3 regions of the Pseudomonas sp. TE31087 genome follow, and region 3 is predicted to be linked to each of the others. Evidence: predicted binding sites of a transcription regulator. Region 3 holds the regulator's gene; each other region holds the start of a gene.
What was found. Region 3 encodes sigma-54, which starts transcription at its own class of promoters, with help from an activator protein. Its sites were predicted from a motif close to ANTGGCATNNANNTTGCTNT; they were not measured.

Region 1 (2,179 bases), 2.9 Mb from region 3:
TGCCGACCGGGGAGCCCAGGTAGGCGCTGCCGCTGAGCAGTTGCGCCGTGCCACGGCGATTCTCCTGGCTCTGCTCGATGAAGCGTGCGGCGGCGAGTACCGACTTGATTAGCGCCCGGGTGCTGTTGGGGTACTGTTCGACGAAGCCGCGGGCACTGGCCAGGACCTTTTCCGGATGGTCGGGCCAGATCGACTGGCTGGTGGCCAGGGTGAAGCCCTGCCCCTTGGCGACGGCGTCCGCCGACCAGGGTTCGCCGACACAGAAGCCGTCGATGCGCCCGGCCTGCAGGTGGGCGGCCATCTGCGCAGGGGGCACCACCACGCTGGTCACATCGCGCAGCGGGTGGATACCCTGGCTGGCCAGCCAGTAGTAAAGCCAGAGGGCATGGGTACCGGTCGGAAAGGTCTGGGCGAACGTCAGTTGTGCGCCCTGTTGGTGCACCAGCCGCGCCAGTGCCTCGGGGCTGGTCACGCCCTTGCGCTGCAGCGCGGGGGAGAGATTGATGGCCTGGGCGTTCTGGTTAAGGCCCATGAGCACGGCCAAGGGGCTGGCGGGCACGCCGCCGATGCCCAGGTGCACCGCGTACACCAGGCCATAGAGGCAGTGGGCGGCGTCCAGCTCGCCGCTGACCAGCTTGTCGCGCAGCCCGGCCCAGGACGCCTGGCGGCGCAGGTTGAGGGTCAGGCCGAACTGCTGGGCGAAGCCCTGGGTGGCGGCGACCACCACCGAGGCGCAGTCGGTCAGGGCCATGAAACCGATGTCCAGGCTGGGCTTTTCCGGCGCGTCGCTGCCGTTGACCCAGGCCAGGGGCGTTGTCGGGAGGGCTGTGTTCACGAGAATCCTCAGGCGTTCGCGATTGACTGCATGCAACGGACTTAGCAACCCATGTGCCATTGCCCTGTCGCCCCGGCGGCGCGCTGGCTATAATCGCCCCCTCACACACCGCGAGTCCGCCCACCCATGTATACCCTGGCCCGCCAGTTGCTGTTCAAGCTCTCCCCGGAAACCTCCCACGACCTCTCGCTGGACCTGATCGGCGCCGGTGGCCGTCTCGGGCTCAACGGCCTGCTGTGCAAGCAGCCGGCGGCGTTGCCAGTGACAGTGATGGGCTTGAACTTCGCCAACCCGGTCGGCCTGGCCGCCGGCCTGGACAAGAACGGCGCGGCCATCGATGGCTTTGCCCAACTGGGCTTCGGCTTTGTCGAGATCGGCACCGTGACGCCGCGCCCGCAGCCGGGCAACCCCAAGCCTCGGCTGTTTCGCTTGCCGGAGGCCACGGCCATCATCAACCGCATGGGCTTCAACAACCTGGGCGTCGACCACCTGCTGGCGCGGGTGCGTGCCGCGAAGTACACCGGCGTGTTGGGTATCAACATCGGCAAAAACTTCGACACCCCGGTCGAGCGGGCCCAGGACGACTACCTGATCTGCCTGGAGAAGGTCTACAACGACGCCAGCTACATCACCGTCAACGTCAGCTCGCCGAATACCCCCGGCCTGCGTTCGCTGCAGTTCGGCGATTCGCTCAAGCAACTGCTCGATGCCCTGGCCGAGCGCCGTGAGCAATTGGCGCAGGCAAACGGCAAGCGCGTACCGCTGGCGATCAAGATCGCGCCGGACATGAGTGACGAGGAGACCGCCCTGGTGGCGGCGGCGTTGGTCGAATCGGGAATGGATGCGGTGATCGCCACCAACACCACCCTGGGGCGCGAGGGCGTCGAAGGCCTGCCGTTCGGTGGCGAGGCTGGTGGTTTGTCGGGTGCGCCGGTGCTGGAAAAGAGCACTCACACGGTGAAAGTGCTCGCTGGTGAGCTGGGTGGCAAGCTGCCGATCATTGCGGCGGGCGGGATCACCGAGGGGCGTCATGCGGCCGAGAAGATCGCCGCAGGGGCGAGCCTGGTACAGATCTATTCGGGCTTCATCTATAAAGGCCCGTCGCTGATTCGTGAAGCAGTGGATGCCATTGCCGCGATGCCGAAAGCATGAAATGAACCGGTAGCCGTGGGGGCGGGCTTGTCCCGCGATGGCGCCAGGACAAGTTGCCTGGGCGGACGCCATCGCGGGGCAAGCCCGCTCCCACGTTGCCCACCGGATAGGATGAAAAAAAGGGCATAAAAAAGGGCCCCTTCAAAGGGGCCCCTGGGCCGCAGCCCGCCGCCCGGATAGGGCGCGCATGGT
Region 2 (2,179 bases), 5.3 Mb from region 3:
GCAATGCCAGCAACAACGTGATTGTCGGTGGCGCTGGCAATGACACCTTGTTTGGCGGTGCCGGTGCCGACCGATTCGTCGGTGGCGCGGGTATCGACACCGTTTCGTATGGCGACAGCACGGTCGGCATTCTCCTGAATCTCAAGACCGGCGTGCATGGCGGTATCGCCGAGGGCGATACCTTCGAGGGCATCGAGAAGTTCGTCGGCTCGTCGTCGGGCGATGTCTTCGTGGCCAACGACCAGCCCAACGACTTCAATGGCTCGCTAGGTGTCGATCTGTTGACGTTCGCCGGCGAGGGCGCCGGGTTTACGCTCGATCTGAACGCTACCGGTAATGACCTGTTCACCAGTATCGAGAGTTTCGAGGGTACGGCGTTCAACGATACGTTCGTGGGGACCACTGCGAACGAGAACTTCATTGGCGGTGCTGGCGCGGATGTGATCAATGGTGGGGCCGGTCGGGATTCGGCCTGGTACATCTCGAGCAATGCCGGCGTGTCGATCGATCTTGCCGCAGGTACTGTGGCTGGCGGGCATGCCGAGGGTGATGTGCTGAGTGGAATCGAAGGGCTGGCGGGCTCCGCGTTCGCCGATGTGCTCAATGGCGATGCCGGTGCGAACACGCTCTATGGCGCCGAAGGCGACGATGTCATCAATGGCGGTGCGGGCAATGACATCCTCTACGGGGATGGCATCTACTCCACCGATTTCGGTGCCCTGGCGCGCCCGGCGAACACCCAGGTCGCCCAGGCGGATGTCGTCAATGGCGGTGACGGCGACGACACCATCACCGGTGCGCTGAACGACACGGGTTCCGTCTACCATGGTGATGCCGGCAACGACACCATCCAGACCACCAACGGCAAGGCGTATGGCGATGATGGCAACGATCGCCTGGTTGGTAACGGTTTTGCCTACGAACTCTATGGTGGCGCCGGCGCCGACCGCCTGGACATGATGTCGGCCGGTTACGCCTTCGGTGGCGAGGGCAGTGATGTCTACACGATCTACTCCAAGGCGGGCGTGGTGATCCAGGATACCGGTAGCGCAGGTGTCGACGTGGTGGTGCTGAAGAACATCCAGACCTTCCAGGATGTCGTGGTGCAGAACGATGGCGTCAATGCCTTCATCTTCTCCAAGGCTGACTGGAATGCCGGCAACCTCGATTCGGGGGTGATGCTCAGCAACTGGTACGCCGGCTCGAATACCATCGAGTCGTTCCAGACCAACAACGGCGACACCTTCACCATCACCTGACAGGCAAGCGGCGTCTGACAGCGTCCGCAGGCGGCCAAGCCTTGCCGCTGTCAGGCACCCGCCGCCGAGATTTTGTCTCTCTGACAGCGTGCTTTTCGGCAAAGGCCCCGTAAACCGGGGTCTTTGTCGTTTCTGTGGTAATTGGCGCGAAACTTGCTCGAAGCTTCGTACAGCCACGGCGACCGGCAATCGATCGCCCGTGCAGCGGAGGATGACTGTGGACAAGATGCTTTACGTGGCCATGACCGGCGCCAGCCAGAACGCGCTGGCGCAGAAGGCCCATGCCAACAACCTGGCGAACGTTTCCACCAACGGCTTCCAGCGTGATCTGGAGCAGGCCCGTTCGATGCCGGTGTTCGGCGACAGCTTTCCGGCGCGTGCGTTTGCCATGAGCGAACGGCCGGCCACCGATTTCAGTGCCGGTCCGCTGGTGGAAACCGGTCGCGAGCTGGACGTGGCGGTCAGCGGCAACGGCTTCATTGCCGTGCAGGCCCCCGATGGCAGCGAGGCCTACGTGCGCACTGGCGGCCTGAACATTGACGCCCTCGGTGTGTTGCGCGCCGGCAACGGCATGGCGGTAATCGGCAATGGCGGTCCGATCGCCATACCACCGGAGCAGAAGGTCGAGATCGGCGATGACGGCACCATCAGCATCCGCGCCATGGGCGAGGACCCGCGGGTGATGGCCGAGGTCGACCGGATCAAGCTGGTCAACCCTGACATCAAGGGCATGACCAAGGGCCAGGACGGGCTGATCCGTACCGCCAGCGGCCAGCCGGCCGACATGGACGTGAACGTGCGCGTGGTGTCGGGATTCCTCGAAGGCAGTAACGTCAATGCCGTGGAGGAAATGACATCGGTGCTGGCGCTGTCCCGACAGTTCGAGTTGCACGTCAAGATGATGAAAGCGGCCGAGGAAG
Region 3 (2,179 bases):
CGAAGGCGACGCCGAGACCATCCTGGCCAACCAGCTGGTCAAGGAAGTGTACCTGGGGCACGAGTTCCGACTCTGACCCCGGCCTGCCCGGAGCACTGGCGCAAGCGCCTGTTCGAGGCTTAAGTTGTTACAGTGCTCTAGGCAAACGCTGCAATTTCAGGCATACAACTTGCTTAAAATCGGCGCCCAGGCGCCCTCCGTGTAGTGGATGGCGCATGCGCGCCGGCAACAAGGTATCAAGCCCCAGCCATGAAACCATCGCTCGTCCTAAAAATGGGCCAGCAACTGACGATGACCCCGCAGTTGCAACAGGCCATCCGTCTGCTTCAGCTCTCCACCCTGGACCTCCAGCAGGAAATCCAGGAAGCGCTGGAGTCCAATCCGATGCTCGAACGTCAGGAAGACGGCGAGGACTTCGACAACAGCGATCCGATGGCGGACAACGCCGAGAACAAGCCGACCGCCGAAGTCCAGGACAACAGTTTCCAGGAAACCAGTACCAGCAGCACCGCGGAAAACCTCGAAGACGGCGAATGGGCCGAGCGCATCCCCAACGAACTGCCGGTCGACACCGCCTGGGAAGACATCTACCAGACCAGCGCCAGCAGCCTGCCGAGCAACGATGACGACGAGTGGGACTTCACCACCCGCACCTCGGTCGGCGAGAGTCTGCAGAGCCACCTGCTGTGGCAGCTCAACCTGGCGCCGATGTCCGACACCGACCGCCTGATCGCCGTCACCCTGATCGACAGCATCAACAGCCAGGGCTACCTGGAAGACACCCTCGAGGAGATCTGCGCAGGCTTCGATCCGGAACTCGACATCGAGCTGGACGAGGTCGAGGCGGTGCTGCACCGCATCCAGCAGTTCGAACCTGCCGGCATTGGCGCCCGTTCCCTGGGCGAATGCCTGCTGCTGCAACTGCGCCAGCTGCCGGCCTCGACACCGTGGATGAGCGAGGCCCAGCGCCTGGTCACCGACTTCATCGACCTGCTCGGCAGCCGCGACTACAGCCAGCTGATGCGCCGCATGAAGCTCAAGGAAGACGAACTGCGCCAGGTCATCGAACTGGTGCAGACCCTCAACCCGCGGCCCGGCTCGCAGATCGAGTCCAGCGAGCCCGAGTACGTCGTGCCTGACGTCATCGTGCGCAAGGACAGCGAGCGCTGGCTGGTCGAGCTCAACCAGGAAGCGGTACCGCGCCTGCGGGTCAACCCGCAGTACGCCGGCTTCGTCCGCCGCGCCGACACCAGCGCCGACAACACCTTCATGCGCAACCAGTTGCAGGAAGCGCGCTGGTTCATCAAGAGCCTGCAGAGCCGCAACGAGACGCTGATGAAGGTGGCGACGCAGATCGTCGAGCACCAGCGCGGCTTCCTCGACCACGGCGACGAGGCCATGAAGCCACTGGTGCTGCACGATATCGCCGAGGCGGTGGGCATGCACGAGTCGACCATTTCCCGGGTGACCACGCAAAAATACATGCACACCCCGCGCGGCATCTACGAACTGAAATACTTTTTCTCCAGCCACGTGAGCACCGCCGAAGGCGGCGAATGCTCGTCCACGGCGATCCGCGCGATCATCAAGAAACTGGTGGCGGCGGAAAATCAGAAAAAGCCATTGAGTGACAGCAAGATCGCTGGTTTACTGGAGGCACAAGGCATCCAGGTAGCCCGTCGCACCGTCGCCAAGTACCGCGAATCGTTGGGCATCGCCCCGTCGAGCGAGCGCAAGCGACTGATGTAGCCCCGGGATGTGCCACAGCGTTTCAGTGGCAGGTGCAATACCTGCCTCTTTATGCACGGGCAACAAAGGAGAAGCTGTATGCAAGTCAACATCAGTGGACAGCATGTAGAAGTCACCCAACCACTGCGCGATTACGTGCTTGAGAAGCTCGCCCGCGTGGAGGGTCATTTCGACAAGATCACCAATGCGACGGTGATCATGAAGGTCGAGAAGCTGCAGCAGAAGGTGGAAGCCACACTCCAGATTCCCGGTGGCGAAGTCGTCGCCAACGCCGAACATCAAGACATGTATGCGGCGATCGACGCCCTGGCAGACAAACTTGATCGCCAACTGAAAAAACACAAGGAAAAACAGCAAAGTCTGCTGCAAGGCGCAGCCGCCCGCTGATCCCCCTCATCCATGATCCGACTTGAAACCATCCTGACCCCCG

Region 1: ACZ899_RS11035 (CmpA/NrtA family ABC transporter substrate-binding protein) is a predicted target of sigma-54. The motif match lies at 877-896, and genes of this name have one in related genera.
Region 2: ACZ899_RS00195 (flagellar basal body rod protein FlgF) is a predicted target of sigma-54. The motif match lies at 1,400-1,419, and genes of this name have one in related genera.

Annotation. Positions count from the first base shown of each region.
Region 1 covers NZ_JBXVNN010000001.1:2,474,916-2,477,094, reverse strand. The annotation lists gene ACZ899_RS11035 (CmpA/NrtA family ABC transporter substrate-binding protein) at 1-835, opposite strand, end outside; gene ACZ899_RS11030 (quinone-dependent dihydroorotate dehydrogenase) at 962-1,987, shown strand.
Region 2 covers NZ_JBXVNN010000001.1:39,907-42,085, forward strand. The annotation lists gene ACZ899_RS00190 (beta strand repeat-containing protein) at 1-1,259, shown strand, start outside; gene ACZ899_RS00195 (flagellar basal body rod protein FlgF) at 1,477-2,179, shown strand, end outside.
Region 3 covers NZ_JBXVNN010000001.1:5,358,424-5,360,602, reverse strand. The annotation lists gene lptB (LPS export ABC transporter ATP-binding protein) at 1-76, shown strand, start outside; gene ACZ899_RS24240 (RNA polymerase factor sigma-54) at 250-1,749, shown strand; gene hpf (ribosome hibernation-promoting factor, HPF/YfiA family) at 1,828-2,136, shown strand; gene ptsN (PTS IIA-like nitrogen regulatory protein PtsN) at 2,149-2,179, shown strand, end outside.